2 regions of the Bartonella sp. P12B genome follow, and region 2 is predicted to be linked to the other one. Evidence: predicted binding sites of a transcription regulator. Region 2 holds the regulator's gene; the other holds the start of a gene.
What was found. The regulator LexA, encoded in region 2, represses DNA repair genes until DNA is damaged. The targets are predictions, from matches to a motif close to TGTTCNNNNTGTGTTCNG.
Positions count from the first base shown of each region.

Region 1: the regulator LexA is predicted to act here: its motif matches at 4,744-4,761, upstream of uvrA (excinuclease ABC subunit UvrA).

Region 1 is NZ_JBTTDI010000003.1:39,736-52,573, reverse strand. It holds gene AC0QT1_RS02940 (peptidylprolyl isomerase) at 1-482, opposite strand, end outside; gene coaD (pantetheine-phosphate adenylyltransferase) at 472-990, opposite strand; gene gyrA (DNA gyrase subunit A) at 1,015-3,795, opposite strand; gene ssb (single-stranded DNA-binding protein) at 4,035-4,550, opposite strand; gene uvrA (excinuclease ABC subunit UvrA) at 4,876-7,776, shown strand; gene AC0QT1_RS02915 (P-II family nitrogen regulator) at 8,062-8,400, shown strand; gene glnA (type I glutamate--ammonia ligase) at 8,460-9,869, shown strand; gene AC0QT1_RS02905 (hypothetical protein) at 10,026-10,574, shown strand; gene AC0QT1_RS02900 (ATP12 family chaperone protein) at 10,611-11,393, opposite strand; gene AC0QT1_RS02895 (nuclease) at 12,741-12,838, opposite strand, start outside.
Region 2 is NZ_JBTTDI010000003.1:192,658-205,495, forward strand. It holds gene AC0QT1_RS03520 (hypothetical protein) at 1-93, opposite strand, end outside; gene AC0QT1_RS03525 (MBL fold metallo-hydrolase) at 201-1,016, opposite strand; gene AC0QT1_RS03530 (TatD family hydrolase) at 1,027-1,800, opposite strand; gene metG (methionine--tRNA ligase) at 1,802-3,349, opposite strand; gene AC0QT1_RS03540 (DNA polymerase III subunit delta') at 3,411-4,466, opposite strand; gene tmk (dTMP kinase) at 4,463-5,110, opposite strand; gene AC0QT1_RS03550 (D-alanyl-D-alanine carboxypeptidase family protein) at 5,140-6,303, opposite strand; gene AC0QT1_RS03555 (septal ring lytic transglycosylase RlpA family protein) at 6,668-7,522, opposite strand; tRNA gene AC0QT1_RS03560 (tRNA-Lys) at 7,908-7,983, opposite strand; gene lexA (transcriptional repressor LexA) at 8,803-9,516, shown strand; gene rimO (30S ribosomal protein S12 methylthiotransferase RimO) at 9,620-10,933, shown strand; gene ttcA (tRNA 2-thiocytidine(32) synthetase TtcA) at 10,972-11,850, opposite strand; gene rpsD (30S ribosomal protein S4) at 12,099-12,716, opposite strand.

The sequences.
Region 1 (12,838 bases), 150 kb from region 2:
ACCTCTCCAACAACAGTATACTGACCGTTCAAAAAAGGAGCATCATCAAAACAAATAAAGAATTGAGAATTCGCGGAATTTTGATCTTGTGCACGCGCCATTCCAACGGTCCCACGCTTAAATGGCTGACTTGAAAATTCTGCTGGTACATTGGGATAATTTGAGGCGCCTCTCCCAACGCGTTTAGCATCAAAGTCTGCACTCCCCTTTTTTCCAAATTGAACATCACCAGTTTGTGCCATAAAACCTGGAATAACACGGTGAAAGACAACATTATTGTATGCACCTTCCTTTGTTAACCTTTTGATTTGTAAAACGTGTTTAGGTGCAAGATCAGGACGCAGACGAATAATCACATCACCATTTTTAAGAGATAAAATAAGAACATTTGCATCATCGGTTATGTTAGAATCTCTCGCGACAGCACTCAACGAAAAAAAACAAAAAAGACATGTCAAAAGAGCAAAAACTCTAAGATACATAATCATATTCCTTTGAAGATTGAAATTTTAAGCGCAAAGCTTTTGCAATATTTGCAGGCACGAAGGACGCCACATCGCCTCCCATAGAAGCAACTTGACGCACCAATGTAGAAGTAATGACGCGTCCAGAAACGCTTGCCGGCAAAAAAACTGTTTGCAATTCAGGAGCCATGAAAGCATTCATCCCCGCCATTTGCATTTCATAATCAAGGTCAGTACCATCACGTAATCCGCGAATAAGAAATGAAGCACCAATTTCTCGAGCCTTATCAATTAAAAGAGCATCAAATGAGAGAACCTGCAACCGATCAGGACCTACATTTAACAAATCTTTCCCTACCTCAGTAATTAAATCAACCCGCTCTTCAAAACTAAAAAGTGGTTTTTTTTTAGCCTGCACACCTATAGCTACAATCACCTTATCAGCCAAAATGAAACTGCCCCGCAAAACATCAAGATGACCATTTGTAAGAGGATCAAAGGAACCAGCATAAAGAGCAATTTTCATCGTTTCACTTCGCCCCCTTAAGAACTATTTTTCTGTGCTCACACCAACTGTATCAGGAGATTTCTCAGCTGCACCATCTAATTGGTTATCATCATCTTCAGATTCAGAAATACGTTCAACCGATACGACTTTTTCACCCTCAGCTGTATTGAAGATTGTGACCCCTTTCGTCGAACGGCCAGCTATACGAATCCCCTCCACAGGAACACGAATGAGCTGCCCACCGTCTGAGACCAACATAATTTGATCTTGCGCTTTCACCGGAAAAGCCGCTATTAATTTACCAATTCCAGCTGTTTTAGAAGGATCTGTTGCACGAATCCCTTTTCCACCGCGTCCAGAAACTCGAAATTCATATGAGGAAGATCGTTTTCCATAACCAAACTCACTCACTGTTAAAAGCATTTGTTCGCGCGCATTAAGTTCTGCATAGCGCTCGTCTGTTAACTCCGTTTCATTTCCCTCATCTTCTTCATCAAGAGTTACAATATCTTCAGCATCGGCACCAGCAGCACGCCGTTCACTCACCACCCGTTTAATGTAAGCAGAACGTTCGAACGAGGTCGCCTCAACATGCTCTAAGATCGTCATCGAAATAACCTTATCACCATCAGCCAAATTAATACCACGAACCCCCACCGAATTACGTCCTACAAAAACACGAACATCAACAACTGGAAAACGAATACATTGTCCATTAGCCGTTGTTAAAACAACATCATCATGTTCTGTACAAGTCTCGACAGAAAGAATCTCATCTCCTTCTTCATCAAGCTTCATAGCAATTTTGCCATTCCGATTAACCTGAACAAAATCTGATAATTTATTACGACGGACAGTTCCACGCGTCGTTGCAAACATAATGTCTAATGTACTCCAATGCGCTTCATCTTCTGGCAAAGGCATAATCGTTGTTATGCGCTCACCCTGCTGTAAAGGAAGCAGATTAATAAGCGCACGCCCACGCGATTGCGGCGTACCAAGGGGTAAACGCCAAACTTTTTCCTTGTAAACAATTCCACGCGATGAAAAGAAAAGAACTGGTGTATGGGTATTAACAACAAATAATCGCGTTACAAAATCCTCATCCTTGGTAGACATACCAGAACGTCCTTTACCACCGCGGCGCTGCGCACGATATGTATTGAGAGGCACACGCTTAATATAGCCACCATGACTAACTGTTACCACCATATCTTCTGGAGCAATCAGATCTTCACTATCCATCTCAGCGCTCCCAAAGCCAAAGATAGTCCGTCGTGGTGTTGCAAACTCCTCACGAAGAGCTCTTAATTCCTCCTTAACAATCCCCATGATACGTGAACGAGATGCCAAAATATCGAGATAATCGGTAATATCCACACCAATTTTATTCAATTCATCTGCAATTTCATCACGTCCAAGTGCCGTTAATCTTTGCAAACGCAATTCTAAAATAGCACGCGCCTGTTCTTCAGATAAATTATAAGTACCATCATCATGAATAATATGACGAGGATCATCAATAAGTTTAATTAAAGGTGCCACATCAAAAGCTGGCCAGCGCCGCTCCATTAATTGTGTACGCGCTGTCTGTGGATCAGGAGCTTTACGAATGAGCGCTATAATTTCATCAATATTGGCAACAGCAAGCGCAAGACCAACCAAAACATGGGCACGCTCACGCGCTTTACGCAAAAGATATTTTGTTCGCCGACTTACAACGTCTTCTCGGAAAGAAACAAATGCACGAAGCATATCAAGCAACGTCATTTGTTCAGGTTTTCCTCCATTCAACGCAACCATATTACAACCAAAGGAAGTTTGCAGGGGCGTATAACGATATAATTGATTCAAAACGATCTCTGCTACAACATCCTTCTTAAGCTCGATAACAACGCGATAGCCATCACGATCAGACTCATCACGCAAATCGGAAATTCCTTCGATACGTTTATCACGCACCAATTCAGCCATTTTTTCAATCATGGTTGCTTTATTAACCTGATAAGGTATTTCACTTACAATAATTGCTTGCCGACCATTGCGAATTTCTTCAATATCAACCTTAGCACGCATAATAACCGAACCGCGACCTGTTTCATAAGCTGAACGAATACCGGAATGGCCAAGAATAATACCACCGGTAGGAAAATCAGGACCAGGGATAATTTGGATGATCTCATCAAGTGTTATGTCTGGATTATCAATCAAGGCGATACAACCATCAACAACTTCTCCAAGATTATGGGGCGGAATATTGGTTGCCATTCCCACGGCAATACCACCTGATCCGTTAACCAAAAGATTAGGAAAACGCGCCGGTAAAACGACGGGTTCACGCTCACGCCCATCATAATTATCCTGAAAATCAACGGTATCTTTATCAATATCAGCTAAAAGTTCTTCGGAAACTTTTTCTAAACGACATTCTGTATAACGCATTGCTGCAGGCGGATCACCATCAACAGAACCAAAATTTCCTTGCCCATCAATCAATGGATTTCGCAAAGAAAAGTCCTGTGCCATACGCACCAATGCATCATAAATCGAAGCATCACCATGAGGATGGAATTTCCCCATAACCTCACCAACAACACCGGCAGATTTGCGATAAGACTTGTTGAAAGAAAGCCCCATCTCATTCATAGCATGAAGAATCCGCCGATGAACGGGCTTCAGTCCATCACGGACATCAGGAAGTGCACGGGAAACAATCACGCTCATCGCATAATCGAGATAAGAGCGTTGCATTTCATCAATAATGCTGATGGGCTCTATGCCGGTTAGCACATCACGTTCTTGTAGTGGAGTAAGATCGGTCACAGCTTCAAGACTTTCAAATAAAGAATCACTTTACCCTTTTATAGCGAAAAAAGCGCCAAAATGCTAATTCCTCTCCCGCAACAAAGGTAGAAATTTAACAATAATTTTCAACATGTTATTTATTTGTATTAAAAATTACGGATAAAAGATACAAGATCTCGCTTCTTTAAACTTTAAAAAACTAAAACAAATAACTGAAAAGAAACAAACGAAGAAAAAACAACACTGTTGGAGAGCCCTCAAAAAGGAACATCATCATCTAATTTGTGCGAAAAGTCTTCTCTTGCTTGATTATTGTTTTGACCAAAATTGTCCCTCTGACCCGAGCTACTGTCACCAAAACTACCACTACCATAATTTCCGCTCGACTGATTTGCTCCTTGCATTTGCTCTCCACCAGCACCACGCCCATCAAGCATTTGCAATTCACCACGATATTTTTGCAAAACAACCTCTGTTGTATAGCGATCATTGCCATTTTGATCTTGCCATTTGCGTGTTTGCAACTGACCTTCAATATAGATTTTGCTCCCTTTTTTTAAATATTGCTCCACAATTCTGATAAGGTTTTCGTTAAAAATAACGATACTATGCCACTCTGTGCGTTCCTTACGCTCATTTGTATTACGATCACGCCAACTTTCTGAAGTAGCAATACGCAAATTCGCCACTTGATCACCAGAATTCAAACGGCGAATTTCAGGATCTGCACCAAGATTACCAATCAAAATAACTTTATTAAGGCTACCAGCCATTGCATGAACTCCAAAATCTTAATTTGCAAAACAATCTTTGTTGTATAGCAGTCATTACCACCTTTTCATTTGCATATCTGCAATTGACCTTCAATGTAGACTTTGCTATCCTTCTTAAAAGGTTACATTTTATGATTATAACAAAAGATAACAATCACGCATAGTTTATTCCATCATTCAGAGAATAAAAAATTGTTCTTTATATTTTTCTTTCCACAAGACAAGTCTGCTTTATCTTTGTTAAGCAATGAAATGCATTGTAATTCCAGAAAACAGTTTTATTCTATTTTAGATGCTCAATTTTTGTATATGCTAAGGATAAAACATGACTCATCAAAAATACATATCCATTCGCGGCGCGCGTGAGCATAATCTTAAGAATATTGATCTTGATCTTCCGCGGGACAAACTGATTGTTATCACTGGGCTTTCTGGGTCAGGAAAATCATCTTTAGCTTTTGATACAATTTATGCTGAAGGTCAACGGCGTTATGTTGAAAGTCTCTCTGCCTACGCGCGTCAATTTCTGGAAGTTATGCAAAAACCAGACGTCGACCGCATAGATGGTCTTTCTCCAGCGATATCTATTGAACAAAAAACAACCAGTCGCAACCCTCGCTCAACGGTAGGAACCGTCACTGAAATCCACGATTACATGCGCCTTCTCTTCGCACGTATTGGCGTTCCTCATTCTCCTGCTACAGGACTTCCTATTGAAAGCCAAACGGTAAGCCAAATGGTTGATCAAATTATGTCCTTACCAGAAGGTACACGAATTTTCATTATGGCACCTCTCGTCCGAGGACGAAAGGGAGAATATAAAAAAGAACTGACAGAACTTTTAAAAAAAGGATTTCAACGTGCTAAAGTTGATGGAAAATTTTATGAAATTCCTGATATTCCTCCTCTCGATAAAAAATATAAACATGATATAGATGTCGTAGTAGATCGCATTGTCGTGCGTGATGATATTACCTCTCGCCTAGCTGACAGTATAGAAACCTGTTTACGACTAGCAGATGGAATTGCAGTTGCTGAAATGGCTGACCAGCCCTTAGCACAAAACGAAACCTCAAAAGAATCTGCTCATAAATCGAAAAATGAAACACACAAACGGCTTATCTTTTCAGAAAAGTTTTCCTGTCCCATCTCTGGATTTTCTATCCCCGAAATTGAACCACGTTTATTTTCATTCAACAATCCTTTTGGTGCTTGTCCTCTTTGCGACGGACTTGGTATCAAAAAAGCTGTAGATCCGATAAAAATCATACCAAATAAAAATCTTGCCTTAAAAGATGGTGCAATTGCTCCTTGGTCTAAATTATCTTCATTATACTATAGCCAAACCTTAGAAGCATTAGGCAAAGTTTACGGATTTAAACTTACGGATCAATGGTGTGTACTCTCAAATGAGGCACAACACGCTATTCTCTATGGTACAAAAAACAAAGAAATCTCCTTTATTTATAAAAATGATTCAGGATCATATAAAAGGATTCAACACTTTGAAGGGATTATCCCCAATATGGAGCGACGATGGAAAGAAACCGATTCTCCATGGTCCCGTGAAGAAATCGAACGTTATATGTCTTCTTCAGCTTGTCCAGCTTGTCATGGCTATCGTCTAAAACCAGAAGCGTTAGCTGTAAAAATCCACGGAATGCATATTGGGCAAATATCAGAACTTTCCATTTCAAAAGCAGATGATTGGTTTGCTCATATTCATCAACATCTGACCGAAAAACAACGTAACATCGCAGTGCGTATTTTAAAAGAAATTCGTGAACGCTTAGCTTTTTTAAATCATGTAGGACTGGAATATCTTACCTTATCTCGAAATTCAGGCACTCTTTCAGGGGGTGAAAGTCAACGTATTCGATTAGCATCCCAAATTGGATCTGGACTTACAGGCGTCCTTTATATTTTAGATGAACCCTCTATTGGTTTACACCAACGCGATAATGAACGTCTTCTGAAAATGCTGCACCATCTGCGTAATCTTGGTAATACAGTTATTGTTGTTGAACATGATGAAGATGCCATTCTTACTGCAGATCATGTCGTTGATATGGGCCCTGCCGCAGGCGTTCATGGAGGAGAAATTATAGCGCAAGGTACACCACAGGAAATTATAGAAAATGTATCTTCTCTCACAGGACAATATCTTTCAGGGAAAATGGCTATTCCACTACCTGCTCAACGACGTAAAATAGCAAAGTCGAAAAAACTTAAAATCATCGGAGCTCGAGGGAATAACCTCAAAAATATTAGTGCTGATATCCCTCTTGGAACCTTCACATGCATAACTGGTGTCTCAGGCGGAGGAAAATCAACATTCCTTATTGAAACTCTTTTTAAAGCTGCATCACACCATATCATGGGAAGTTATCATAGCCCCGCAAGCTATGACAAAATTGAGGGATTAGAGTTTCTTGACAAGGTCATTGATATCAACCAAGCGCCTATTGGACGCACCCCACGCTCTAATCCAGCAACCTATACAGGCGCATTTACGCCAATCCGCGAATGGTTTGCCGAACTTCCAGAATCAAAAGCCCGTGGTTATCAAGCAGGACGTTTTTCATTTAATGTCAAAGGAGGACGGTGTGAAGCATGTCAAGGGGATGGAGTCATCAAAATTGAAATGCACTTTCTCCCTGATGTTTACGTTACTTGCGATGTCTGCCAAGGAAAACGTTATAATAGAGAAACACTTGAAGTAAAATTCAAAGAGCAGTCTATCGCTGATATTTTGGATATGACGATCGAAAGGGCTGAAGAATTTTTTCAAGCTGTTCCTACCATTCACAACAAAATAAAAACCCTCAGTAAAGTTGGTCTTGGCTATATCAAATTAGGACAACAAGCTACAACACTTTCTGGTGGTGAAGCTCAACGTGTAAAACTTGCTAAAGAACTTTCACGCAAAACAACAGGGCGTACATTGTATATTTTGGATGAACCAACAACGGGTTTACATTTTCATGATATTTCTAAACTCCTCGAAGTTCTGCATGAACTCGTCGAACAAGGCAATACAGTTGTCGTGATTGAACATAATCTTGAAGTTATAAAAACAGCCGACTGGATTATTGATTTAGGACCAGAGGGTGGAGACCGTGGTGGTGAAATCGTTGCAGTTGGACGTCCTGAAGATATTATTCAGATTCAAGCTTCTTATACGGGAAAATTTCTGAAAGAAATTTTACTGCGCCAACCTTTATAGGACTCCTTCTAACACTGCTCCTCTTATAAAAAATATGTGGCATAATAAAGAACCAAATATCTCTTATATTATTGTATTATTTTTACTCTCTAACAAGCTTTATAGACTTTTTTCAAAGAACGACAACCTTCCATTTTATACCACAAATGAAACTTTTCCAAACAAGACATAAAATGAAATAATTTTTGACTTTCTGTGCACAAAGTATCTGTTGGACATCTTATAGTTGTCAATATAATGTGATGCAGTCTAAAAAGACCAAATAACGTTGGAGATAATTTCAGCATGAAAAAAATTGAAGCCATTATAAAACCCTTCAAACTTGATGAAGTGAAAGAAGCGCTTCAAAAAATTGGATTACATGGTATTACAGTTACAGAAGCTAAAGGTTTTGGTCGTCAAAAAGAACATACAGAACTTTATCGTGGTGCCCAATATGTTGTTGATTTTCTACCTAAAGTAAAAATTGAAATTGTTGTTGCCGATGAAAAGTTGGAGCAAACCGTTGACGCAATACGTAAAGCAGCTCAAACAAAACATATCGGCGATGGGAAAATATTTGTTTTTTCCATTGATGATGCCATTCGTATAGGTACTGACGAATCCGGAATCGATGCCCTTTAATAAATGATAACAAATTTTACCTTTTTTATTCACCTCAATCCCACATAAGGAAATTGGATATGACAACCGCATCAGACATTATCAAACAAATTACAGATAACGAAATTCGTTTTGTCGATTTACGTTTTACCGATCCGCGTGGAAAGTTGCATCACGTCACAATGGATATCGCAGAAATCAGTGAAGATACATTTAGCGATGGTGTTATGTTTGATGGTTCTTCAATTTCCGGATGGAAAACAATTAATGAATCGGACATGGTCTTAATGCCAGATCCAGAAACAGCACATATTGATCCTTTTTTTGCACAATCCACTTTAGTCCTCTTTTGTGATGTGCTTGATCCTGTTTCTGGAGAATTTTATCGTAGAGACCCTCGTTCTATCGCCAAAAGAGCTGAAGTATATATGAAATCTTTAGGAATTGGCGATACAATCAATATAGGTCCAGAAGCGGAATTTTTTATCTTTGATGATGTACGCTATAAAACGGATCCCTATAATACTGGATTTAAACTGGATTCAAGTGAATTTCCCTCCAATGATGATACGGAATATGAGATGGGAAATCTTGGCCATCGTCCACGAATGAAGGGTGGTTATCTTCCTGTTCCCCCACTCGATTCTTGCCAAGACATGCGCTCTGAAATGCTCACGGCACTCAAAGATATGGGCGTTCGTGTTGAGAAGCATCATCACGAAGTGGCAGCAGGACAGCATGAATTAGGTATTCGCTTTGATACGCTTGTTCGTGAAGCCGACAAGATGCAAATTTTTAAATATGTTGTTCATCAAACAGCAAACAGCTATGGAAAAACAGCAACTTTCATGCCAAAACCAGTTTTTGGTGATAATGGCTCAGGCATGCATGTTCACATGTCTATTTGGAAAGATGGTAAACCAATTTTTGCAGGGAATGAATATGCTGGACTATCAGAAACCTGCTTATTTTTTATAGGTGGTGTCATTAAGCACGCAAAAGCAATTAACGCTTTTACCAATCCATCAACAAACTCCTATAAGCGTTTAGTGCCTGGTTATGAAGCGCCTGTTCTTCTTGCTTATTCTGCACGCAATCGTTCTGCATCTTGCCGAATTCCAATGAGTCATTCGCCAAATTCAAAACGTGTAGAAGTGCGTTTTCCAGATCCAACAGCAAATCCTTATTTAGCATTTGCAGCACTCTTAATGGCTGGTCTTGATGGAATCAAAAATAAAATTCATCCTGGACAGGCTATGGATAAAGATCTTTATGATCTTCCCTTAAAAGAGCTCAAAGAAGTTCCTACAGTTTCAGGAAGTCTACGCGAAGCACTTGAAGCACTTGATAAAGATCGTAGCTTTTTGAAAGCTGGCGATGTTTTTGACGATGATCAAATTAATTCTTTCATTCAAATAAAAATGCAAGAAGTTTTGCGTTATGAAACAACGCCTCATCCTGTCGAATTCGATATGTATTATTCTGTTTAAAGAATAATCAGTTATTCTTTTGACTAAAAATGAAGGATTCATCCTTCATTTTTGTGGATATTCTCCTCATCAGAAAACACAACTGGCTTTTTGCTTCTGTACTTTTCCTTTATAAGTCTAACTTGAATTCATTCAAATCAATTAATAAGGTTTCTAATGCGACGAATTTATCTCCTCTTTCCCATTTTTTTATGCATTGCCTTTATGATCTCTACAACTCAAGCTTCTAAAATTACAAATCAAAGACTTATAGACCTTGAAAAAGCAGCTTTTGCTTACAGCAAAGCAATTCAAAATGCTGATGCGAATGCTATCTTAAACGCAATTCCTCCCCAAATCATCAATAGCTTAACTGCCAAGAAAAATTTCAGTAAATCACAATTCCAACAAATCATGAGAAGCCAAATAGAACGGTTGGCAGAAAATTATAAAATTGAGAGTATTCACATCGACCAAAAACAAAAACGTGAAGGAGAACTTGATAATGGTATCCCTTATTTTGTTATACCTGTAGAATTTGTCACCACAACAAATTCTGGAAAAAAGTGCGCTATTCAAACTGAGGTTATTGCACTTCTTGACAACAACCATTGGTATTTTATTCGTGGTAATGATGAAGCAATCTTAAACATTACCAATGAAGCATTCCCAGGACTGGAAAAAATAAAAGTCAATCCCCAGAAAATTACAAAATACTCTGATTAAGAAAAATGGTGCGTATAAATAAAAGAAAACTTTTTCTTACAAACAAGTTGTCATGACTGTGACAGCAGCATTAAATTCGACTTTCTTATCAACACGACGCGCCATTGCTTCTTCATCAACGCCCCATTGTTCTATCATCCAATCTTCATCTAAATGAGCAATATTCCAAGCATGATCTGCATCAATTTTTCTCTCCACAACAGCAAAAGCAATAAGAGCTGACCCTGTTAAAGTTGTCATCATATGAAGTGCGGCAAGCATATAAGGAGAAACGAATTTACGGAGATAATTGCTAACCGCTTGAATAGCTTCCCGTGGTTGTTCAATATGCATAAGCCCTTCGGTCAAATGAAATCGTGCACCAAGTTTTTCTTCTACCCAATCCAATAAAGGATCCCACTGTTCACATTGCCGCTGTACCAACTCTTTTGGTGTTTGAGCACGATAAAAGATCATATCGCAGGCAACAAAACGCAATAAGCCTTCAAAAACAACCTGCATATCATCAGCTATACCATCAATAACAGTGTTAACAAGACGCGTCATTGGCATTTTTGCTGGATTAATAACTTGCTTTTGGCTTTCAAATTCCTCTGCCACTAATGTAGCGAACTCTTCTGTTGGTACAAAAAAAGGACGTTTTGCTGGTGTTTTCACTGGATATTCATCCAACCAGATAGAAAAACCTCCTTCTTCAGACAAAATCTTCACTTGCCTATAAAATCGTTTGGATAGTGGTTGGCATGAAAGTTTTTGAAACTTCTCAACAGAATGATTTTTATTCAAAGGTATATCAAAATGATTCAAAATTTCACGCATATTGTTTTACTTCCGTTATTTTTAATAGATTTACTGATTTTTCTAAATTTTATGTCCCACAATAAGATTTAATTGACTCCTCTTCCCCCTAAAGAAAAAACACTCATGATCTATTCTTCTGAATCTCTAATGAAACCATAAGATTACGAATGAAAGCACCGTTATTGTGGCAACAGTGTGCTTTATTGTTTATTGAATATTTTTTTGTATTGCTATATATAAAAATAGGTGAAGATAGAATAATAATGATTCAGTAACTATCAAATTTATTTTCCACAAAAAGAACTTTTATCATATATGTGAAAATTCAAATGAAAGAAATTAAATTACGACAAGGGCTGTATTCTTCATATTAAAATATGTTCCTCAATAAACCTAGAATTTGTACTAGTCATCGGATTATTCAACCATATATTATGGAGCACAAATTGATAGATTACAAGACCGATGAAGTGATCCATATAACAACAACACACGTTATTGAAAAAGAAAAAATTTCATAAAAATATTTTCTGCCAAAATTCAAGTCTTTGTGATCTCTCTCGCACGAGCTATTTAGCTGTTGTATTCGCTTTACAAACCGATCACACCAATCAAAGGTAAAGCATGACGAAAGCATCACTCTTATTTTGCATAATGAAAGAGTTCATGAGCAAAAACTCACTATGACGGAGAAAATATTTATAGTGACTTAAAAGAACGCCTAAACAGAGAAATGTTGAAACCAAGATTCCCTAATCAATATTGGATCATTGGTTAATTCTTTAAAGGAGAGAAAGTTGCTTTCATGAAAGAATATCAAGTTGATCTTGAACATTTCACAAAATAGGAGAATTTCTGCTAGGCTTTGAATCTTCGTCTTTTTTTGTTATTTTTTTATTTAATATACTATAGCATTTCTTTTAGGTACAAAAAGAAACTTTCCTCTTCTATCAGGATTGCAAATTCACGCAAGAATAACAAAAAAATCCGTTATAGAGTTATAGGCAATAACGCATTTAGATGCCCTGTAAGAAGTGTCTTTACCCTTAAAATCGAAGGGTTGTTCGTTTTTTCAATAAACGCGAGACTGATCGTATGATTTTGGTGAACGAACAAAGAGTTTGAAAAGCGAATAGTCTCTCCATATAAAAAGCATAGCAACGCGACGTATAAAAATGGCAACACGCTGTCGTAGAGTGCTGTAGTGATTAAGTAAATATGTAAGCTTAATAAAAACAACAATTTTCCATAACGAAAATTATCCATCAATCCACAAAGTAGATGTAATCAACTTTACCGGACAAGGCTAATTGTGGACTATTGTTCAGTCAGTAAAAAGACAGATAAAAAGGATCATTGAGCATACTAATTAGGATCAATGGGATTATACGTGCCGTTATCTCTTCTCCACTCTTCTGGTGGATCAAACTGGCTAGACCACAATCCCACTTGTGCTTTTTGTG
Region 2 (12,838 bases):
AACTGAAATGTTTTTTTCTACACGTCCCCCACATGCTGATAAGAAAATCGCTAAAATCACAATACATGTTACCCGCTTAAAATAGCTATACATAGAAACCTCACTCTAATATAAAAAGTAGACATAAATAAGTTGAAAATAAAACAAAATAAAGGCTATAATTTAAAAGAATTTTTTAGTTAACAGGAAATATTTGGTTGCTAGATCGGTACATCTATTTCAAAAACAAGCCCTTGATATGCAGGTGTAACATATGATGGGACATAGTTTACAACTTTACTGTAATCAAGAGATCTATCCATATGAGTGAGTATAGCTTGTTTTGGTTTTAAATATTTTATCCATTGTATTGCTTGATCAACGGAAAGATGACTTGGATGAGCTTCAAATTGCAGCGCCTCAATAATTAAAACATCCAAATTCATTAATTTTGGTAATGTTTTTTCAGGAAATTTACTCACATCTGTACAGTAAGCAACATTACCAATACGAAAACCTAAAGATTGAATTTTCCCATGACATTGCAAATGTGTATTAACGATTATTGCTCCTCCCCGCCCCTGAATTATGAACTGGCTCTCTTCGTTGATAAGATGCTCTTTTAAAATGGGTGAATAAGATGAACCTTTTAGATTTTGAAAACAATATCCGAAAGCATTTTTCAAATGCCCTAATGTGCAAGTGTCTGCATAAATATCGATTAAGCATTTTTGTGCAAGCGCATAACTGCGCAAGTCATCAATACCGTGAATATGATCTGCGTGAAAATGCGTATAGAGTGCAGCATCAAGATGGTTTACACAAGCCTCAATCATTTGTGATCTAAAATCTGGACCAGTGTCAATAACGATAGTTGTTTTTTTTCCGGATGTATGAACGCGTTCAACTAATAAAGAACTTCTATAGCGTTTATTTTTAGGATTATTGGGATCACAAGCTCCCCAATCACCATTAGGGCGTGGAACTCCTGGAGAGGAACCACAGCCTAATATTGTAAATCGGTATTTATCAAACATACCTTTTACCTTATTTCATTTTGCTAAATAAACGAAAAGCATTGCAGGTTGTTATCTGAACTGTTTTTTCAATGCTTAAGCCAATTGTTTCAGCTAAAATAGCTGCTGTATGACAAACAAAAGATGGCTCATTTCTTTTTCCTCGATGAGGCATAGGCGCTAAAAATGGTGCATCTGTTTCCACCAATAAATGTTCATGAGGCACAATTTTTGCTATTTCGCGGATTTCAAGCGCATTTTTAAAAGTAAGAATGCCTGAAAAAGAAATATAACCACCAAGTTCAATGCCAGCACGAGCAAGTTGCATTCCAGATGAATAACAATGAAGAACGAATGGAAAAGCACCTTCTTTTATTTGTTCGCGTAATATTTTTTCCATATCCAAATCGGCATTGCGTGAATGTATGACAAGAGGAAGCTGTGTTTCTCGAGAAGCAATGATATGTTCTTGAAAAACTTTCTTTTGTTTTTCTGGTGAAGAATAATTATAATGATAATCAAGGCCAGCTTCTCCAAACGCAACAATTTTAGGATGCTGTGAGTATTGAATAAGCTCTTCGGCTGTAATATTCTGTTCTTCATGGACATGATTGGGATGCGTGCCAACGGAACAAAAGACTTGCTGATAAGTCTGCGCAATTGCTAAAAGCTTATCCAACTTATGAACATGTGTTGAAATTGTTATCATACGTTCAACGTTAGCATCTAAAGCCCGCTGGATAATATCATTCAAATCTTGTGAAAAATCTTCAAAATCAAGATGACAATGTGTATCAATGAGCATACTAAGTCTCGTCTTTCTTTAAAATATAACGGGGGAAAATGGGTTCTGGTGGTGGAAGATCAAGGCCTTCTTGAATTTTTGAATGATTAATATGATGCAATAACCGCTTGTCTTCTGCTATCGCAAGGCTATCAAGAAGTTTGGTCGCTGACTGTGGTATGAAAGGTAAGAGCATAATTCCTATTCGCCGTAGAATTTCTACAGTTACGTAAAGAACTGTAGAAAATCTTTCTGGATTACTTTTCCGTAAACTCCAAGGTTGTTCGCTAGCAAAATAGCGATTAGCATCTGCTATAACTAAAAAAATAGCTGAAAGTGCTAAATGCATCCCATGGCAAGACATGGCTTGGCGTACAATTTTAAGTGCTTGAAGAGATTGTTCTAAAAGCTGTTGATCTTGAACTAAAAATGCAGCTGGTATAGGAACTTTTGCCTCACAATTTTTGGCAATCATAGACAAAGAGCGCTGTGCTAAGTTACCAAGATCATTAGCAAGATCTGCGTTAATGCGATTCACAAAACTATCATGGCTATAACTACCATCTTGTCCAAATGGTACTTCACGAAGAAGGAAGTAACGTACCTGATCAAGACCATAGTGATCAACCATTTCAAAAGGATCAACGACATTTCCAATGGATTTTGACATTTTTGTACCGCGGTTAAGTAAAAAACCATGAGCAAAAATATGCTTAGGAAATTCAATTCCAGCAGACATTAAAAATGCTGGCCAATAGATTGCATGAAAACGAATAATATCTTTACCAATAATATGAGTATTTGCAGGCCAAAAATCTCGTTTATTCGCAGTTTCATCGAAAAAGCCAATTGCTGAAAGATAATTTGTCAGTGCATCAACCCAAACATACATCACATGTTTTGGATTATTTGGAACAGGAACTCCCCAATTAAAACTTACACGTGAAATGGAAATATCCTTTAAACCCGATTTGACAAAACTTATAACTTCGTTACGTCGTTCAGGCGGAGCAATAAAATCAGGGTGTTTTTCATAATATTCAAGAAGAGCTTTTTGATAACGGGACAGTCTAAAAAAATAACTTTCTTCTTCGTTCCATTCAACTGGAGATCCTAACTCCTTTTCGCGACGGATATTATCTTCCCCAACTACAGTATCTTTTTCTTCATAATAGGCTTCCTGACGAACTGAATACCAACCAGTATAACGACTAAGATAAATATCACCATTTGCTTCCATCTTTTTCCAAATGTTTTGACAAGCCTGATAATGGCGCTCTTCTGTGGTTCGAATAAAATCGTCATTAGAACAATTTAATACTGCAAGCATTTTTTGAAATGCTGCGCTATTACGGTCTGCAAGCTGTCTAGGTGTTATACCTAACGCTTCTGCTGTCTGTTGCATCTTCAAGCCGTGTTCATCTGTACCAGAGAGAAAAAATACATTTTTTCCGTCTAATCGCTGAAAACGAGCCAAAACATCGCTTGCAATTGCACTATAGGCGTGCCCAATATGTGGGGTACCATTAGGATAAAAAATTGGAGTTGTTATGTAATATGTGTCGCGCATGTCAGACTCGTTGCAAAATACAATAAAAGCTACAATGACATAACGTCTGTTAATCACATTGTCACGGAAAAAGCTCAGTCTCACGAATGATCTTATGAACTTTAAAAAGCAGGTTAATAATGAATTGCTTTTTATCGAGATTAAATGACTGTATTTCTCCTATTTCCTGATGAATCTCCTGCCATGTTTGCGCACATTTTTTTGAAAGATACAAATCTTCCCTCTCAACAAGCATGATAGCTTTTTTTTGAATTTTATCAAGAATTTCATCGCAAAATTGTTGAAATTGAATTCCTGAAGAAAGAGATGAAAGTGTTTGTGCAATTGTATGTACAACAGTTGGATTGCAAACGGATTGCTCCAAGAGAGTATCAATGGTTTTAATAATTTCAAAACCACCATCGCAAATAAGTAAAGCAGCTTTTCGAGGGCTTCCTTTGGATCTTTTAATAATCATTTCAACAGTTTTTTCATCAGGTAAATTCTGATTGGAAAAAATATGTGTAATGGCTTTTTTCATCTCATCATCACGCAAGGAACGCAAGGAAATTTGCTGGCATCGTGAGCGAATTGTTGGGAGCAATTTTCCTAGAGAATGTGTGATAAGAATGAATAAGGTCTTTGTAGGAGGTTCCTCAAGTGTTTTAAGGATGGCATTGGCTGCACTTCTATTCATATCATCTGCAGGATTAATGATAACAATACGCCACCCATTATCTTGCGATGTTTGATTTAAAAAATGCATAACATCGCGGATATCATCAATGAGTATACCTGTTTTAAATTTTTGCGTTTTTAAATCAAAACGACGTGAAATATGTAAAAGGTTAGGATGACTCCCCTGTGTAATTTTGTGCCATGTAATAGAATTATTCTCTGGTTGCAAAAAAACATCTCTTTGAGAGCTTAAAATATTCCAAGCAAGATGAAATGCCAATGTGGACTTGCCAATTCCATATTCTCCTTCAAATAATAAAGCATGATGTAAATTTCCCCCCTTAAGCATTTGTGCCAAAAAGTGACGAGCATCCTCATGACCAAAGATCTTATTATTCTGTGAAGGGGATAAAACTGTCGCGATATCATCATATTGGCGCAAAAAATTTACATCATTCATGAAAACTGATCCAACATTGCTTGATAACAAATATCTCTTATTTGATGCGCAATAACTTCCACTGTATCTGTGGCATCAATTACGCGAAACCGATGAGGCTCCTGTTTAGCTAATTGCAAAAAGGCTTGCCGCCTTTGTTCTTGTATCTCTAAATTATCTTTTTCAAAATAATCTATTGTTTTTGTTATTTTTTTTCTTCGCAAATTTGCACGCTCCATACCATATATTGCTGGTATATCTAACAAAAATGTTAAATGAGGCATTGCCCCATTAAGTGCAACACATTCTAAAACAGTAAGAGTAGAATAATTCACGCGATCATTGAGTCCTTGATAAACGCGTGTGGAATCAATAAAACGATCACATAAAACAATTTTTCCTTTTTGTAATGCAGGTATAATAACTTCACTAACATGATCAGCACGCGCTGCTGTAAACAAAAGCGCTTCCATTAAAGGTCCATAATGTTGAGCTTTACCAGACAATAGAATATAGCGGATTGCTTCTGCACCTTGTGTCCCTCCTGGTTCTCGCGTTGTAACAACGTCATAACCTTGGCCAGAAAGATATTGAGAAAGCAAAGAAATTTGCACTGTTTTCCCCGCTCCCTCCCCTCCTTCGAATGTAATAAAATAACCTGACACGTATAAACCTTAATCTTATCTAGCTCGTATTATAAATATTTTCGTAACCATCCAATTGTTATTTCATAGAATGCATTTTTTGCTTTTATCAAAAAGCTTCCTTCCTGAACATTGTTTCCAGCAAAAACCGTTTTTTCAAGAAGAACTTTTTTATCTTCTAAAATTTGTAGAACACCAACAGGTTGCCCTAAAACAATCGGTGCCTTTAAAGGACCATGATATTTAATTTTTGCCTTAATATTCATTTTTTTTTCATTCGAGAGCATAAAGCTTATCGGTTCTTTAACAATAAGAGAAACAGAATTTTTTATTCCACCATAAACAGAAGCATGGCCAACCGTCTCTCCCTTTTTGAAAATTGTTTTAAGATCAAAAGCTGTCATTCCCCATTGAAGAATGCGTTCTACTTCCGTTGTACGCCTTTTAGCATCTTGCAAACCATTTATTGCTAAAAAAAGACGTCGTTGATTTTCATAAATGGTAACAACCATTGAACCTCCATCCTTTTCGCTATAGCCAGAACTAAATCCTTCAACGCCAATTTCTTTAGAAATAAGAGGATTTTTGTTCCGTTGAAAAATATTATTCCAAGTAAAGTGAGGTTCACGGTAAATCATGTAGTAATCAGGATACTCATGAACAATATGACGCACTAATGTAATCATATCATGTAATGTTACAAATTGCCCCTCTTCAGGAAGCCCTGTTGCATTAACAAAATGACTATGTGATAATCCAAGTGTTTTAGCTCGCTGATTCATCAGTTTAGCAAAATCAGCCTCACTTCCTGATATTCCTTCAGCGAGAATAATAGCCGCATCATTACCATTGACAATAATTAAACCACGCAGAAGGTCAGAGATACTAATTTCTGTTTTTACTTTTGCAAACATAGTGGTTGTACCAGAAGGTGCTCCACCTTTACGCCAAGCATTTTCACTGACCTTAAATTTCTGTGTAGTGCTTAACGCTCCTTTTTTTAATTGATGAAAAACGACTTCAGCCGTCATCAATTTTGCTAATGAAGCAGGAAAAAAAACAATATCACTTTGTTTTTCAAAAAGTATTGTATCTGTGTTATCATCCAATAACAGTAATGACGACGTAGGAAATTGAAAATTCTGTGCTTTGCCCCCCCCATTTAACGTCAACATCCAAAGTAAGGTAAATAAAACTCTTAATGCTGTATGCATAGCTGCTTCTCCCATATCTAAAGAATCAGCATAAAGAATCTCCTTGTGTAAGAAAAGATTTGTTTTCTGCAAACTGTCATTACAAACTTAGAATAGCTTTCTCTTTTTGCTTATGACTATCAAAATGAACAACACACTATACTCTATTTTTCATTTTTCTTGTAGAATTTATTTTTGATATTTTAATGTACTCGTAAAATGCAAAAATGATACCAAAGTGCATTACCTTTTTTATAGTAACACACAATTTTATTTGTTTTATTTAAGATGAAACATTATTACAATTAACCATTTCTAATTATCTATAATTTGATAATTATATAAAGGTCAGAAAAAACTTGTTTTTTATATGCAACAGCTGTAGCTAATTGACTCTTAGCTTTTTGTTTAACTTATTTATAAAAGCCACTTGATCAAACAGCGGTGGCTTATCAATCAAAACAGGACCAATTTCTGGCAATCTTATAAAAACAGCCTTATTAGGTTGCTTTTGATTATCTGTACTGAATCTTCTTTCTAATGCGGCACTTTCTTTTTCTTTAGACAAATTTGCCAATACCAATGAGGATGAGGCGTAATTTCCTGATGTATAAGAAGCCATTAAATAAGCACCATCATAATGTCCAACTGGTGCTTCAGAGATGTATTCCACTTTAACATTTGCCACACCTGCATTTGCATAACCAAGAATTTCAGCAGCTTGCTTTGATAAATCAATAATTCTATCTTTTATAAAAGGACCACGATCATTAACTCTAACAATGATAGAAGATCCATTTGCTAGATTCGTAACACGAGCATAACTGGGTAAAGGCATTGTTGGATGAGCAGCAGTCAAGAGATTCATATCATAAACCTCACCATTTGCAGTTAAACGCCCATGAAAATCTGAACCATACCATGATGCTTCACCAACACGTTGATAAGTTGGATCATTTTGAGGATAGTACCACTTTCCTTTTATTTGATAAGGTTTACCAACAATGGCTTGCCCACTTCTCTTTTCTTTTGATTGATTTTTTTCACTTAAAGTTTTTTTAGGAAACACAGCAATTTTTACATCTGTTGGCTTATTATTATGATAATAACTCTTTACTCCAAAAAATGCTGTTTGGCTTGCACAGCAAGATACCAATAACTGAGAAACAGCTACTACAGAAACAAATTGAAATGTTGAATTAAGAATGGAAGTAAACTTCTCTTTGCTAATTAAAAGCATCTGTCAGCCCGCTTATTTTTATTGCTATACTGCGAAAACCACATCGCACATTCGCGCAATAGGGAAATTCACATTTCTGGATGATTCCCCTCGCGCGCTTATAGTATCTTGAAAAAGCATCTGCTATCAAGAAATTAATACAACATTAATCTTTTTATGATTTTTCGCAGGAAAAAGATACAATACAATAGACATTGTGTTCAATTAAAAAATAAAAAAATCAATATATTAATAAAAAATATAATCACATAATATAAACTGTGAATAAATATGCTGATTCTGCAAGATAAGCGATAAAACTCTCTGATTAACGTAGAAAAACTATAATCACTGGAGCAATTTAATAATTACGTATCATTTTTCTGGAATTTTAAAATGCTGCTATTGGTGAGCGCGCAGGGATTCGAACCCTGGACCTACTGATTAAAAGTCAGTTGCTCTACCAGCTGAGCTACGCGCTCCCAAACAAGTCAAGTCGCTTGTAGAAAGTGAATGGAACATACGGTCGACTTTTCATTTGGTCAACACCTTTCGAAAAAAAATATTATATTTTGTTTAGTTATCAATACTTTTATGTTTCCCCCTATTCCTCATCACTGTAATAATATAAAATTCTCTTCCTTCCGAATTTGAATAAAAGGAATAATTTTAAAATATAGGAAACGTATGTAGAAACAGGTAAATGAATTTTACAAATAATAAAAACGAACAATAAAAAAGTGATTCTACTGTCTTTAGATGTTTTTCCAACTTTCTAACATGAGCATGGCGTTGGTAAGGTTATAATTTCCATGGACTGGAAGCTTATTCTTATATAAAAATAGAGGAAACATAAAACAGAATTTCAGCATAACTAAAATGATGTTCTAAAATATCAGTCGTGACGATAAAAAGATTATCGTTTAATGTTTTATAGAGTTATAAATACTTATCCTAAAAAAAGAAAAACTGAAATAATATATAAAATTATTCTAAATATACAAAGAATTTTCAATCTTTTTCAAATTTACAGGATGCTTTTTAACTGAAATATTTTATAATAGGATTTATTTTAAGGTAATTTATCTCACTTTATATAAGTAAATCATATAAAAATAATAGATTGCAAATATTTTATATTTATAAAATGAAATTTTAAATTATAGTATATTATATTATTAATATAAAAAATAAAGTAAATTTGTTTGATGCAGTTTCCAAAAAAATGTATAATATTTATAGATTAATATATCTTATCTTCCTTTTTTTCTCATATTTGATGTTTTTAACTGGAATATTGAATGTTAACATGTAAACAATATGAATTACTTTTGTTCATTCATAATCATATAAAAGAAACCGGTGTATCTCCTTCCTTCGAAGAAATGAAAATTGCATTGGAGCTTTCGTCAAAGTCTGGCGTTCATAAGCTTATTATAGCCTTAGCTCAACGAGGTTTTATACGCCGCTTGCCCAATCGTGTCCGCGCAATAGAAGTAATTCGACTTCCAGAAAAAATAACATTTAATCTTTCTTTAGCGCGTAAAATTTCTCCAATTATGATGGAAAAAAACAAAAGAAAAATATTTAAAAACTTAAATGATCTTGATAATTTTGAGATAGAAGAGAAAAAGAATATCACTATCCCTATTATGGGCCGTATTGCTGCAAGTATGCCTGTCTCCGCTATATCACAACAAATAAATACGCTTTCTTTACCACAAGAGATGATTAATTCGGGTGAGCACTATGCTTTAGAAGTTAAAGATAATTCTATGATTGAAGCTGGTATTCTTGATAAAGATACTATAATTGTTAAACGTCAAAATACTGCGATAACAGGTGAAATTGTTGTGGCGTTTATTGACAAAGAAGAAGCAACTTTAAAACGTTATCGACGCAATGGGGGTTCCATTGCACTGGAGGCAGCAAACCCTCATTACGAAACACGCATATATGAATCGGAGCGTATACAGATACAAGGTAAAATTATCGGACTTATTCGCAAATATTAAAAAATAAATTGCACACATATCAAAAATAAAGAAAACTTTTTATTCTTAATAATTTAAAAAATAATAAATAAAATTTAATCGTTATAAAATTGCAAGATATATCATGGCAGCACCTCGTATTAGTTTTGTCTCCCTCGGATGCCCAAAAGCACTCGTAGATTCTGAACGAATTATTACAAAACTACGCTCTGAAGGTTATGAAATTTCACGTAAGCATCAAGGTGCTGATCTCGTTATTGTGAATACCTGTGGTTTTCTTGATTCTGCTCGAAAGGAATCATTAGCTAATATTGATGAAGCCCTCAAAGAAAATGGAAAAGTTATTGTAACTGGATGTCTAGGTGCTGATCCTGATGTTATTCGTCAAGCACACCCTAATGTATTAGCTATTACAGGACCGCAGGACTATCAAAGTGTTATACAAGCTGTTCATTCAGTAATTCTTCCAGTTCATGATCCCTTTATCGATTTAGTTCCTCCGCAAGGTATTCGCTTAACTCCTCGCCATTATGCTTACTTAAAAATTTCTGAAGGATGTTCTAATCGCTGTAGCTTTTGTATTATCCCTACTCTACGTGGTGACCTTACTTCACGCCCCATCAATGATGTTCTTCGAGAAGCGGAAAAACTTGTACAGGCCGGTGTAAAAGAGCTTTTGGTTATCTCACAAGATACCAGTGCTTATGGCATTGATATGAAATATTCCGAAAGTTCTTGGAAAGATCGCACAATAAAAACTAAATTTTTTGATCTTTGTCGCGAACTAGGCAATATGGGTATTTGGATACGCATGCATTATGTTTATCCTTATCCTCATGTAGATGAAGTTATTGAGCTTATGGCAGAAAAAAAGATTCTTCCTTATTTGGATATCCCTTTTCAGCACGCGTCACCAACCGTTTTACGCAATATGAAACGTCCTGCTCTTATGGAAAAAACTAATCGTAGAATTGAAAAGTGGAGAAAAATTTGTCCAGATCTCACTTTACGATCAACATTTATTGTAGGTTTTCCAGGCGAAACGAATGAAGATTTTAATATGCTTCTCGAATGGCTAGAGGAAGTAAAAATTGAACGTGCTGGCTGTTTTCAATACGAAGAAGTAAAAGGTGCTGCCGCAAATAATTTAGGATTAGAAAAAATTTCTGAAGAAGTAAAAAAAAGCCGCTGGCATCGTTTTATGGCCAAACAACAACAAATTTCTACCCACCTTTTAAAGAAAAAAATTGGAAGAAGACTTCAAGTTCTGATCGATGAAAGTCAAGGAAAAATTGCTAAAGGTCGAAGTCAATATGATGCTCCAGAAGTAGATGGTGTTGTGCATATATCATCACGACGACCATTACGTGTTGGTGAATTTGTCACCGTAAAAATTGAACAATCAGATGCTTATGATCTTTATGGTGTAGCGGTTTAAAGATAAGATTGAAACTCATCGTGCGTAATAATTAAATTTTATAACAAGTTTTGAAAATCAAAAAGTTTTTTATCAAGCAAATGACTTGGACGAACATTTGTTAAGGCGCGAATCATGGTATCTTTACGTTTAGGCATCCTTTTTTCAATATCTTTTAGCATTTCTTTCATTGCATTGCGTTGTAGACCATCTTGGCTGCCACAAAGATTGCAAGGAATGATAGGAAAGCGCATTGCTTGAGAGAATTTCTCCATATCTTCCTCAGCAGCGTAAACAAGAGGGCGCAAAACAAACAGATCTCCTTCATCATTTATCAGCTTTCCAGGTATAGCGGCTAATCGGCCACCATGAAATAAATTCATAAGAAACGTTTCTAAAACATCATCCCGATGATGACCAAGAACCAATGCAGAACATCCCTCTTCACGTGCGATACGATATAAATTACCACGTCGCAATCGAGAACAAAGTGAACAATATGTTTGTGTATCTGCCAATTTATCTGTGACAATAGAATAAGTATCCTGATATTCAATACGATATGGAATTTGATAAGAATTTAAAAAGTCTGGAAGAATATGTCTTGGAAATCCTGGTTGTCCCTGATCAAGATTACAAGCTAGAATTTCAACAGGTAAAAGTCCGCGCCATTTTAAATCGAGAAGAAGCGCTAAGAGTCCATAAGAATCCTTTCCGCCCGACAAAGCAATAAGCCATTTTTTTCCTGAAGAAAGCATAGAAAAATCATCAAACGCTTGCCGCACATGGCGAAGAAGTCGTTTACGCAATTTATTAAACTCGATAGTTGAAGGAGCAGACCGAAATATTGGATGACAATCATCAGCTTCTTTTGTCAAAGAATCATTTTTTTTTACATTCTTTTTCATTGCTTGATATTCGTCTGAAACATGATCCATAATGCCATATTCTGTATAATAAACAGCTTATTCTACTAAAATAACAGAAACAGACAAAGACTTAACGTTGCTTAAACAAATGCTTCGTTTATTTATCTGTGAAAAGAAACGGAGCTATACAAATTATGCTGTTGTAAAATACAACAACAAACTTTGATATAACACCATTCACAAAAACACCTGTTAGCTTCAAAAACTATAAAGCAACATCATACCGTATAGAGAATGCTCCACTCTCTTTAGAGAACTTAACGAGAATAGAATTCAACAACCAAATTGGGTTCCATTTGTACAGCATAAGGAACATCCGCAAAAGCAGGAACACGCGTAAACGTTGCTTTCATCTGATTATGATCCGCTTCAATATATTCAGGCACATCACGCTCAGCTAACTGTACGGATTCTAAAACCAAAACAAGTTGTTTTGACTTTTCACGAACCTCAATAACATCACCTGGCTTACAACGATATGATTGAATATTGGTACGCCGCCCATTTACGTTAACATGTCCATGATTGATAAATTGGCGAGAGGCAAAAATCGTAGGTACGAATTTTGCACGATAGATAACAGCATCCAAACGCGACTCTAAAAGTCCGATAAGATTTTCACCAGTATCACCACGCCGCCGAGCAGCTTCTTCATAAGTTTTACGGAATTGCTTTTCTGAGATATCACCGTAAAATCCTTTTAACTTCTGTTTAGCACGCAATTGGACACCATAATCAGAAAGCTTTCCTTTACGGCGTTGCCCATGTTGACCTGGTCCATAATCACGGCGATTTACTGGAGATTTTGGACGCCCCCAAATGTTTTCTCCCATACGGCGGTCAATTTTATATTTCGTTGTTTCGCGTTTACTCATCGCATTTCCTTTAAAAATAGAACACAAGATCTCTTAGAAAGATCTTAAGGAAACGCGCCCTCCTCTGCCTTCAAACCAAAAGACTGACAGGACATCTTAACATAACATGCAAAGTCATCCAC